One region of the Nocardioides panacihumi genome, then DNA from elsewhere that is predicted to be linked to it. Evidence: predicted binding sites of a transcription regulator. Region 1 holds the regulator's gene; the other holds the start of a gene.
The links. Region 1 encodes LexA, which represses DNA repair genes until DNA is damaged. Its sites were predicted from a motif close to TCGAACANNTGTTCGA; they were not measured.
Positions count from the first base shown of each region.

Region 2: a site for LexA is predicted at 1,563-1,578, ahead of ABD205_RS10420 (HNH endonuclease signature motif containing protein). Genes of this name have one in related genera too.

Region 1 covers NZ_BAAAPB010000001.1:1,853,874-1,859,700, forward strand. The annotation lists gene ABD205_RS08745 (ATP-dependent DNA helicase) at 1-236, shown strand, start outside; gene ABD205_RS08750 (MXAN_6640 family putative metalloprotease) at 266-1,921, opposite strand; gene ABD205_RS08755 (phosphatase PAP2 family protein) at 1,839-2,696, opposite strand; gene lexA (transcriptional repressor LexA) at 2,901-3,656, opposite strand; gene ABD205_RS08765 (LysM peptidoglycan-binding domain-containing protein) at 3,886-4,251, shown strand; gene ABD205_RS08770 (SpoIIE family protein phosphatase) at 4,514-5,827, opposite strand, start outside.
Region 2 covers NZ_BAAAPB010000002.1:260,726-266,552, reverse strand. The annotation lists gene rpsA (30S ribosomal protein S1) at 1-674, shown strand, start outside; gene ABD205_RS10425 (class I SAM-dependent methyltransferase) at 751-1,470, opposite strand; gene ABD205_RS10420 (HNH endonuclease signature motif containing protein) at 1,656-2,942, shown strand; gene ABD205_RS10415 (hypothetical protein) at 3,047-3,199, opposite strand; gene ABD205_RS10410 (helix-turn-helix domain-containing protein) at 3,293-4,240, shown strand; gene ABD205_RS10405 (aryl-sulfate sulfotransferase) at 4,323-5,827, shown strand, end outside.

The sequences.
Region 1 (5,827 bases):
CCGGTGGCAACGGCTTCATGCAGGTCGCCGCGACCCACGCCGCGCTGCTGCTGGCGCAGGGGGCCGGCCGCCTGATCCGTACGACGACGGATCGCGGCGTCGTCGCGGTCCTCGATCCACGGTTGGCCACCGCGCGCTACGGACGGTTCCTCCAGGCGAGCCTGCCGCCGATGTGGCCGACGAGCGACCCGGCCGTCGTACGGCAGGCGCTGAAGCGGCTGTCCGGCCTCGTCTGACGCCGACTCGGCGTCAGCAGACCCCGCGGTCAGCTGACCCGCGCGCTGACCTTCTCGTTGACCTTGTTGTGGGCCGGGACGCCGGAGCAGGAGTAGGGGGTGTCGCTCCAGCAGTTGCGGTACGAGTGGTTGGCGTTGACGAGCACCAGCTCGACGTGGCCGACGGTGCGCGAGCTGAACGGCACCCGCACCGCGCCGTTGCCGTTGCGGCCGAGCCTGACCAGCTTGGTCGTGATCCGGCCGTTCTTGAAGTAGACGATCGCGGCCGCGACCGAGCCGAGCTTCTTGTTCGCCATGTCGACCGACAAGGTGAGCTTGGTCCGCTTGGACTTCAGCCGCGTCGGCACGAAGCGGGTGGTCGCCGACGCCAGGTGGTCGACCTTGTACGCCGCGGAGGCGCTGCGATGGCTCGGCTTGAGGAAGACGGTCCGCTTGGGGCGCGTCGTCGGGTAGTGGTTGGCGCGACCCTCGGAGTAGGCGGTCGCCGGGTGGCGGTTGGCCGCGGCGTACTGCGCGAAGGTCTTGTTGAAGTCGAGGTGCCTCTCACGAAGCGCGTGCGCGACCGCCTGGATCGAGTAGTAGTCCGGACCGGAGACGCTGTCGGCGTACTGCCACATGCGCAGCATGAGGGCCGGCAGGGCTCCCTTGCGGGCCGGGGCCCGCTCCGTGAGGTACTCGAAGTAGAGCCAGTCGCCGTAGTGCAGGAACCCGCCCGCGCCGTTGAAGGTGTCGAGCGACAGCCCCGGGTAACGCAGCTGGCTGCGCTGGAGGTACTGCACGTTGTCGTTGATCGAGTCGTAGAGCTGGTCCTCCGCCCACGTCGCCGTCGCCTCCATGAACCAGCGGTCCTCGAGGTAGTCGTAGGCGAACTGGGTGGCATGGAAGTACTCGTGGGCCGCCGTGACCTCCAGATCCTCCTTCGCCGTGCGGTCGGTCGGGAACTGGGAGTGCTTGAAGTCGTTGTCGAGCACGCAGAACGCCGGCAGGTCCGAGGCGCGGGAGTTCGACGGGTGGAAGACGTAGTGGCCGGTGTCGTCGACGTCGACGGTGCAGTAGCCGTACTTGCCCTCGGAGCCCACGTCGTCGAGGTAGATGTCGGTCTGCGCGCTGCCGCCGATGGACCCGTCGCCGCGCGGCTTGCGGTAGCCGGCGGAGACGTAGGTCTGCGAGACGTGCATCAGCGTCGGGTAGACCGTGTTGATCGCCCAGAGGTCGTCGGTCCCGCGGCTCGCGCTCGCGGTCGTCTTGATCCAGTGCAGGCAGATGTTGCCGGTCGGCGGGCAGTACCGGTTCGACACCGTGGCGTCGTCGGCCCACGCCGGACGCTGGAACTCCGCGTACGCCGAGTTCCGCTGCGTCGACGAGAGCGAGCCCAGCCGCAGCGACAGGTCGCGCAGCGCCAGCGTCGCGTCCTTGCCCTCGCCGGACGTGATCATCGAGCGCGACTCGGACCGCGTCATCGGGCCGAACAGGTCCTTGACCTCGGCGAGCGACGCCTGCGCGTCCTCGGGGGTCGCGGGCACGGAGAGCTGGTCGGTCGCTGCGCTCGCGCCGTCCGCGGTCGGGTCCGCGACCGCGCTCGAGTCGGCCGGCGTCGGGTCCTCAGCTGCCAGTGCCGGGCTCAGCGCTCCGAGGGAGAGGCCTGTCAGCAGCAGGAAGGACAGGGCGGAGCGGCGCAGGCGCATGTGGTCTCCGAGACGCAGGGATGGACGGACGAGTCTCGATGATAGGCGTGAACGGCGCTACCGCCACACATCCCACGAGCACGACGAGCCAACCGACGATGACGTCGAGCGTCCAGTGGTTGCCGGTCCCCACGATGACGGTCGCCGTGATGAGCGCGTGCGACCAGCCGAGCGTGCGCAGCACCCGGTTTCGGCTGACCTCGTGGATGGCGATCGCCACCCACAGCGCCCAGCCGGCGTGCAGCGACGGGAAGGCGGCGAGCTCGTTCGTGAGGTGGCCGAGGCCGCGCGGCGCCGAGGCGTCCGCACCCCACCAGCCCTGCGCCGAGTGCAGGTCGAGCACGTCGACGAAGCCGCCGAGGAACCGCGGCGGCGCGGTCGGCAGCAGGAGGTAGAGGCCGAGTGCCAGGACGGTGGCGACGACGAGCGCGCGTCGCATCGTGACGTAGTCCGAGCGGTGCCGCAGGTAGAGCCACACCAGGACGGTCAGCGTCACGATGTAGTGGGCGGTGGAGTACCAGTACGACCCGAGGAGCCCGACCACGCCGTGGTCGGCGAAGAAGTCGTTGATCGGGTGCTCCCAGTTGAGGCCGACGTACCGCTCGAAGCGGACGAGCTCCCTGGCCCGGTGCAGGGCGGGGGCGAGATCGCCGGACGCCAGCATCCGGGACGACGTGTAGAAGACGTAGAGGACCCCGATCAGCGAGATCTCCAGGAACCCGGCGTAAACGCCTGAGCGCCGCGCGTGCAGCGTCCGCAGGCGTCGCCAGTCCATCCGATCCCCCCTCGGGGCGAAGTAAGGAATCCGAGATTTTCGTCTGTCAGCGTAACCCGAGTCGTCCGTCGGTTTCTTCCCGGTTTATCGCAACCCAGGGACATTTCGGGGTGATCCCTGTGCCCGTCCTCGACCTCGTAGGGGCGGCTGACGACGATCGGCCCCGCCGGGAGGTGGCGGGGCCGATCGTCGTCAGGTGGGTCGTCAGAGGCTGCGGAGCACCGCGGTGACCTTGCCGAGGATGGTGGCGTGGGTGCCGTCGATGGGCTCGTACGCCGGGTTGTGCGGCAAGAGCCAGACCTTCCCGTCCTTCTTCTTGTAGGTCTTGACCGTCGCCTCGCCGTCGATCATCGCGGCCACGATCTCGCCGTTCTCGGCGTTGGGCTGCTGCCGGATGACGACGTAGTCGCCGCTGCAGATGGCCGCATCGATCATCGAGTCGCCGGAGACCTCGAGCAGGTAGAGCGTGCCGTCGCCGACGAGCTCCTTCGGAAGCGGGAAGACCGCCTCGGTGTGCTGCTCCGCGAGGATCGGGCCGCCCGCGGCGATCCGGCCGATGAGAGGCACGTACTGAGCCGGGGGAGCGGCGTCGCCGATGCCGGTCTCGTCGAACGATGTCTCCTCCGCGGCGCTGATCGACTTGCGCGCGGCCAGCACCTCCGGGAGGAAGACCTCGAGGGCGCGCGGCCGGTGCGGGTCGCGCTTGAGGAAGCCCTTCTCCTCGAGCACCTTCAGCTGGTGGGCGACGCTGCTCGTGCTCGTGAGACCGACGGCTGCGCCGATCTCCCGCATGCTCGGCGGATAGCCGCGCTGCTCGATGCAGTCCTTCAGGTGGGCGAGGATCCGCTGTTGGCGCGGGGTGAGTCCGGTCGCGTCGGGCGGGCCGTCCGGCAACTCGCTCACCGGGCGCCCCGACGCGCCGGCCTGCCTGCTGCCCCGGCCGGGGGTCTGGGTGCTCATGGGCCCACGGTAGACCCTGCGCGGGCCCGACTTCAAACATCTGTTCGAACCCGCGTGTCTCGAAGAAATGTTCGACGCAGCCCTTGAAATCGTTCGAACACCTGATCTAGTCTCGCTCATGTGTTCGATCGAACAGGTGATCGATCAGCGGGGCCGACGAGGACTGTCGGTGGTCGCCGATAGACATCTTCCGACGGACGAAGAAGCCCTACTTCCCCAGGAGCTGACGATGAGCACGATGATTCTGACCCCGACCCGCGTGATCCCGACCCGCGTCGCTACGCCGGCTCGTCCGGCCGCCCGACGGTCGGCCGTGCGGCTGACGCGTCGCGGACGCGCCGTGGTCTTCCTCATCGGCTTGGCGGTCGCCCTGGTCGCGGGTTTCGTGCTGGCCGCAGGCTCGACCGCGACCGAGCGTCCCGAGTCGACGACCACGATCCAGGTCGGTCCGGGGGAGACGCTGTGGGACATCGCGCAGAGCGTGGCCGTCCGCGGGCACACCGCCGACATGGTGGAGCACATCAAGGACCTCAACGGACTCTCCGGCGGCGCGCTTCAGGCCGGGCAGCAGCTCCGCGTCCCGCTCGCTCGATGAGCGCCAGCGGATCACGACCACCCGCGAGCCACGCGGGGACAACTGAATAGGTGCGACTTCTGCCGGCTGACTCGACCCCAGCCGGTGGGATCAACGGGGAGCCCTGTCATGCAGGGCCGAGGGGCGGAGCCGCTGGGAAGACGGCTCCGCCCCTCAGACCATTTCGGCGTTCGGCACTTCGGCGTTCGGCACGTCGGTGTTCGCATCGGCGATGCGACACGCGCGCGCCGCAGAGCGCGGACGGACCTCGGGCCGACCCGGGTCAGACGGTGACGTCGACGACGAGGATGGCGACGTCGTCGTCGCTGGCGCCGCCGAGCATGGCGAGCTCCTGCGCAAGGCCCTCGGTGGTGAGGTCGACGCCAGCGCGGACCGCGTCGGCCAGGCGTTCGAGCCCCTTCTCGATCAGCTCGCCGCGACGCTCCACGAGTCCGTCGGTGACCAGCACGAGACGGTCTCCGGGTCGCAGGCCGATGGTCTGTGGCTGGTGTGCGATGCCGACACCGAGCAGGGTGCCCGGCGTCTCGACGTACGACGTCTCGCCGTCGCGGCAGATCAGCAGCGGCAGGTGCCCTCCGCTGACGATCTCGAGGCTTCGGCGATCCGCGCTGACCCGGGCGATGCAGGCGGTGGCGATGAGCTCGGCGTCGTTGCGCTCGAGGAGGGTGTCCACCCGGTCGAGCACCTCGGCCGGTGTGTAGCCGTCGTATGCGTAGGCCCGCAGCGAGTAGCGCAGCTCGGCCATCACTACGGCGGCCTCGAGCGAGTGGCCCTGCACGTCGCCGATCACGAGGAGGCAGTCGTCGTGGATGTTGAAGGCGTCGAAGAAGTCGCCGCCGACCTCCGCGTGGCGCTGCGAGGCGCGGTAACGCGCCGCGATGCTGAGACCGCTCGGCTGCGGCAGCACCGCGGGCAGCAGGCTGCGCTGCAGCAGCATGGCGGTCTGGTGCTCGCGCTCGAGGGCCAGGAGGTTGTCCACCGCGACCGACGTGAGCTGGGCGAGGCGTTCCACCAGTCCTTCGACGGCCTCGGTCAGGTGCGTCCGCGGGACGGCGATGAAGCCGAGCTGCGCCCCGGCTCCGAAGACGGGCCACAGCGCCCACTCGTCGCCGGCCGCGACCGGGAGGACGTCTGACCACGGGAGGACTGCGGACCGGACCGGCGGCCGCTGGGCGGCCGCCAGGAGTGCGTCCGCCCGGTCCTCGTCGAGGACGGTGCCCGAGGTCTCGCCCCCGGCGCCAGCGGCCGCCCACAGAGCCGTCTGCTCGTGGCGGATCAGGACGGCGGTGGCCGCGTCGGTGACCTCGGCCGCAGCCCACGCCGCGGCCTCGGCGAGCCGCGGCATGGTGGTCGCGAGGTGCAGTCGTACGGCGGCCCGGTTGAGCCGGCTGGTCCGGGTCGCCAGCTCCTCGGCGTTGCGGCGCGCGCCCGACGAGCGCAGCAGCGCCCGCACGGTCGAGAGCATCTCCTCGGGCTCGATCGGGTCGACGAGGTAGGCGTCGCCACCCTGGTCGAGGCCGAGCACCCGGTCGTGCGTCTCGATCGCGATCGCCGACACGTGGATGACCGGGGTCGA
Region 2 (5,827 bases), on a different contig from region 1:
TCGAGGTGCTCGACGTGGACATGGACCGCGAGCGTGTCTCCCTGTCGCTGAAGGCGACGCAGGAGGACCCGTGGCAGCACTTCGCGCGCACCCACCAGATCGGTCAGATCGTCCCGGGCAAGGTCACCAAGCTGGTGCCGTTCGGTTCGTTCGTCCGCGTCGAGGAGGGCATCGAGGGCCTGGTCCACATCTCCGAGCTGGCCGAGCGCCACGTCGAGATCCCGGAGCAGGTCGTCCAGGTCAACGACGACGTCATGGTCAAGATCATCGACATCGACCTCGAGCGTCGCCGGATCTCGCTGTCGCTGAAGCAGGCCAACGAGACCAGCGCCGCCGCGGACGTCGAGGAGTTCGACCCGACGCTCTACGGCATGCAGGCGACGTACGACGACCAGGGCAACTACATCTACCCCGAGGGCTTCGACCCGGAGACGGGTGAGTGGCTCGAGGGCTTCGACGAGCAGCGCGCCGCCTGGGAGGAGCAGTACGCCAAGGCTCACGCCCGCTGGGAGGCTCACGTCAAGCAGCAGGCCGAGGCCAAGCAGGCCGAGGCCGAGGCCGGCGAGTCCACGTCGTACTCCTCCGCGGCTCCGGTCGAGGAGACCAGCGGCTCCCTCGCCTCCGACGAGGCGCTGCAGGCGCTTCGCGAGAAGCTGACCGGCGGCAGCAACTGACCTTCGGTCCAGCCTGGACACAAGAAGGGCGCCCACCGTTCGCGGTGGGCGCCCTTCGCCATTTGTCTCAGCTTCCTCAGTGAGACGCAGCAGATCGCGGCACGGCCTCGAGCACGAAGAAGAGGAAGCAGAGGAACGAGGTGCGGTCCCCGAGGCCGGGCGGCAGCAGCTCGCGTGGCGTGTCCGGCGAGAACGGCGGCTCGCTGATGACCGAGATCGCGAATCCCGCCCGCGTGAACGCGTCGGTCATCGCGTGCAGCGGCCGGTGCCAGAAGGTCAGCGACGCGGTCTTGCCGTCGAACGTGTAGTCCTCCGTGTAAGGCATGATCGCGAAGTAGTCGTCCTGCGGGTAGACCACCGGGCGGATCACCGGATGGTTCACCGCGAGGATCAGCCGCCCGCCCGGCTTGAGCACGCGGTGCAGCTCGGCCAGGGGGCCGGACCAGTCCTCGAGGTAGTGCAGCACCAAGGAGGCGACCGCGTCGTCGAACTCACCCGTGTCGAACGGCAGCGGCGCGGCGAGGTCGGCCACCAGGAGCCGGGCGTCCGTCCCGAGTCTGCGTCGTGCCAGCGCCAGCATCGCTGCGCTCGAGTCCAAGCCGGTGACCTGAGCACCCCGGTCGAGCAGGGCGGCTGAGAGCGGCCCGGCGCCACAACCGGCGTCCAGGATGCTCCGGCCTGTCACGTCCCCGAGGAGGTCGAGGGTCGCGGGGCGCTCGTAGTGTGCGTTGAACAGGCCCGACTCGTTCTCGCGCGCGTAGCTCTCCGCGAAGGAGTCGTAGTGATCGGCCTTCATCGTGCCTCCCGTCGACAGAATGTGCCGTGGACCGTACAGGAGCGCCGATGGCGCATCGTGGATCCAACGGGGCATCGCCCTTGCGTATGTTATCGAACAAGTGTACTGTTACTTGCAGATCGTTAGTCGTTCACCCCCCGTCTGATCTGCCGACACCGTCCGTCGAGCCTGCGTGGAGGGTCCCGATGACCGCAGCGAACGTCGAGCCGCCTCGACGGCCCGCCTCGGCGCGGCGTCACGCGGTCCACCGGTTCCTGGGTCGCCTCCATGAGGCCTTCGACGAGCTCGGCACCGACACCTTGTGGGCGTTGACGTCGCAGGAGCTGGGGGAGTGCCTGGAAGAGGTGTTCGCGGGTCAGGCACGGCTCGCGGCGTTGGCGCTGGAGCTGGTGGCGCAGGCGGATCGCTCCGATCTGGCCGCCTTCGACGGTGAGGTGAGCCTGGTGGCGTGGCTGCGGGACCGGGTTCGGCTCGCGCCGGCCGAGGGGAAGCGTCAGGTCCGGCTGGCTCGAGGTCTCGAGGAGCATGGCTTGACCCGTGCGGCCCTGGCGGCCGGGGCGTTCCCCGTGGCCTCGGCAGCGGTGATCAACCAGGCCTTGGATGCCTTGCCGGCCGAGGTTGACGCGACCGTGATGGATCGCGCTGAGGCCTACCTCGCGGGGGAGGCCCACGCTCACGACGCCGCGGTGCTGCGCCGGCTGGCCGACCATCTCGGCGAGGTCATCGACCCCGAGGGCGCGGATGCCCGACTGGCCGAGCAGCTGGCCCGGGCTGAGGCCGAGGTCGCGCGGAGGTGCTTCTTCGCGCTGCGGCACGACGAGCAGGCAGCGATCAGCGAGGGCTCCTTCCGGCTCCCGCTGCTCCAGGGGGCGAAGCTCCAGCGCATCCTCGAGGCCCTCACGAACCCGCAGAGGCCGGATCCGATCCCGACGGTCGACCCCGAGTCCGGGGTCCGACACTCGGCCGAGGAGCGGCGCGGTCAGGCCTTGGTCGAGCTCATCGACCGCATCCCGGCGGGCAGGATGCCCACGTGCGGTGGCAGCGACCCGACGGTCGTCGTGACGATGTCGCTGGAGACCCTGGTGGGTGGGCTGCGGGCCGCACACCTGGACACCGGGGACGCGATCAGCCCCGGCCTGGCCCGGCGGCTGGCGGCTCAGGCCGGGGTGATCCCGGCCGTGCTCGGGACCTGCAGCGAGGTGCTCGACCTGGGTCGCAAGGCGCGTCTGTACAAGAAGAAGCAGCGTCTGGCCATGGTGGTCAAGCAAGGTGGCACGTGTGCCGTCGACTCTTGCCAGAGGTCGGCCGTCTGGGGCGAGGCCCACCATCTGGTTCCGTGGCACCTGGGCGGTCAGACCGACCTCGAGAACGGCGTCATGGTCTGCAGCCGTCACCACACTCTGGCGGATCACCCCGACTTCCAGGTCACCCGGCTCCGGCCTGGCCGCATCCGCATCCATCGGCGCTGCTGAGTCGGCGAGCTCGAGCACGGCTGCGAACGCGGCCCGCGACAACGAAGAGGCCGCCGCGAGCCTGTTGTCACATATGGCTCGCTGCGGCCTCGGGGGCTGTCGCGTCAGAGACGGACCAGGTTGTGGTCGGGGACCCGGCCGAGGTCGTCGAAGTCGACGTGCTGGTTGCGGGGGCCGGCGAACCGGTCGTGACGAGCGTAGTTGGCGAGCGCGACGAACGCGGCTACCAGGACGAGGGTGAGGATCACGGTGGTCATGGCAGTAATCATGCGCTCATCGATATCCTGCCGGGAGTGGCAGTTATGCCGTAGTACGTCGATTTCCTGCCAGATCTGTGGCACGCTTGCCGGGTGACCCTTCAGAACGTCGCCGCCTTCATCTGGGACGGTGTCGCGCCCTTCGAGTTCGGCGTCCTCTGTGAGGCGTTCGGGCTCGACAGGCGCGACGACGGAGTGCCTCTGCTCGACTTCGACGTCTGCGCGCCGGAGCCGGGCGCGGTGCGGTTCAGCCTCGGCTTCTCCATGAACGTCGAGCACGGGCTCGAGCGGCTCGAAGGGGCTGACCTCATCGCCATCCCGGCCATGCAGCGCGGCCGCCCGCTGCCGGACGGGGTCCGCGACGCGCTGCTGCGTGCGTACGACCGCGGCGCGCGCCTGCTGTCGGTCTGCTCGGGGGCCTTCGCCCTCGGTGAGGCCGGCCTGCTGGACGGCATCGAGTGCACGACCCACTGGAAGTACACCGACGAGCTCGCCGCGCGCTTCCCGGAGGCCAAGGTGGTCCCCGAGGTGCTGTACGTCGACTCGGGCCAGGTCGTCACCAGCGCCGGCACAGCCGCAGGCCTCGACGCGACCCTGCACATCTGGCGTCAGGAGTACGGCGCTCAGGTGGCCAGCGCGGTCGCGCGGCGGATGGTCGTGCCGCCGCAGCGCGACGGCGGGCAGGCGCAGTTCATCGCCCGGGCCGTGCCGGAGTGCGATGCGGACACCCTGGGCCCCCTGCTCGGCTGGATCGTCGAGAACCTCGACCAGCCGCTCGACGTCGACAGCCTCGCGCGCCGGTCGCTGATGTCGCCACGCACGTTCGCCCGGCGGTTCAGGGCCGAGACCGGCGCGACCCCGCACTCGTGGGTGACCAACCAGCGGGTGCTGCGGGCCGAGCAGCTCCTCGAGAGCAGCGACCGGTCGGTCGAGTGGATCGCCGACGAGGTGGGCTTCGGCAACGCCGCGACGTTGCGACACCACTTCACCCGCGTGCGTGGGCTCAGCCCGCAGGCGTATCGCCGCCGTTTCGCCTGCTGATTCTGGCCAAATCCTCACGCGCTCGCCGCGCGGCAGGGATCATGTGTCCGTGCTGAATGCGAACATCTCGGGATCTCGCCGCGTGGCGGGCTTAGCCGCCGCGCTCCTCGTCCTCGGCGGCGTGCTGACCGTCTTGCCTCAGGTCGACTCGGCGCAGGCCGTGGCGGCGCCGGCGCCCACGCGGAACATCGCGGTGAGCGGGCCCGGGGTCACGGGCATCGGTCCGGCCTTCGACCCGGCGGTGTCGCGCTACTCGGTCCACACCGCCGCCGGTCAAAACGGTCGGCTCACCGTCACGGCGACGACGAGCGACCCGCAGGGTGTTGTCCGTGTGGACGGTGTCGCCGTCCGAGGCGCGACGACGCTGACCGGCCTCGTCGAGGGGGACGAGGTCTCCGTCATCATCAGCGACTCCTCGGGCACCAGGGGCTACGCACTGGTCTACCTGCCGCCGGACTTCCCGGACCTGACCGCGACCGTCGACGCCGGAGGCGCGGCACCTGGGCAGGTCCTGCTGACGCTGACCGACTTCGCCGGCAGCCGCACCTTCGAGGTGGCCGTCGACCACAACGGCGTGCCGTCGTACTTCCATGTGTCGGATCGAGACGCGATGGACCTCAAGCCGGCGCCGAACGGTCACTTCACGGTCTTCCGCTCGACACAGGCGGACAGGAAGCGCTTCGAGCTGGACGAGCTCGACGGTCGGTTCCGTCCCGTCCGCACCATGACGGTGGCCGACCCGCTGACCAACACCGACGTCCACGACGCGATCCTGCGACAGGACGGCAGCCACGTCCTGATCGGCTACGAGCCCAACCCGGTCACACATCGGACGGACGCCACGATCCAGGAGATCGACACGCACGGGGACGTGGTCTACACCTGGAGCAGCGCCGACCACTTCCTGCCGGACGAGTCCACGGCCAACCCGGGCAACCCGGACTACGCCCACCTCAACTCGATCCAGGAGCTGCCGGACGGCGACCTTCTCGCGTCCTTCCGTCACACCAGCTCCGTCATGCGAATCGCCTGGCACGACCACGACGGCTTCCATCGCGGGGACATCGTCTGGCGCCTCGGCGGCCGGCACAGCGACTTCACCTTCCCCGACGACCCGGACGGCGGCCCGTGCGCCCAGCACACGGCGAGCATGCTCGCCGACGGAAACATCCTGGTCTTCGACAACGGCTCCGGTTGGCCGGACTCGAACGCGCTCTGCGTCAACCCCGCCGATCGCACCGGCCCGACGATGTCGCGGCCGCACACACGGATCGCCGAGTACGCCCTGTCCTTCGACGCGGGCGGCGCGCCGGCCACGGCCACGCTGGCCTGGACCTACGACGGCCCCGCGCAGGGGTTCACCCTCTTCACCGGCTCTGCCCGGCGCCTGCCCGGAGGGAACACCCTGATCGGCTGGGGAGCGCTGAGGCACACCATCGCGAGCGAGGTCACCCCTGACAAGCAGGTGGTCTGGGAGCTCACGACCTCCACCCAGATGGTCAGCTATCGGGCCGTCAAGGCAGACGTCCCCGACCTGACGCCGCCCGTCGTCAACGTCGGTCTGGCAGACGGCGTCACCGTCGACGC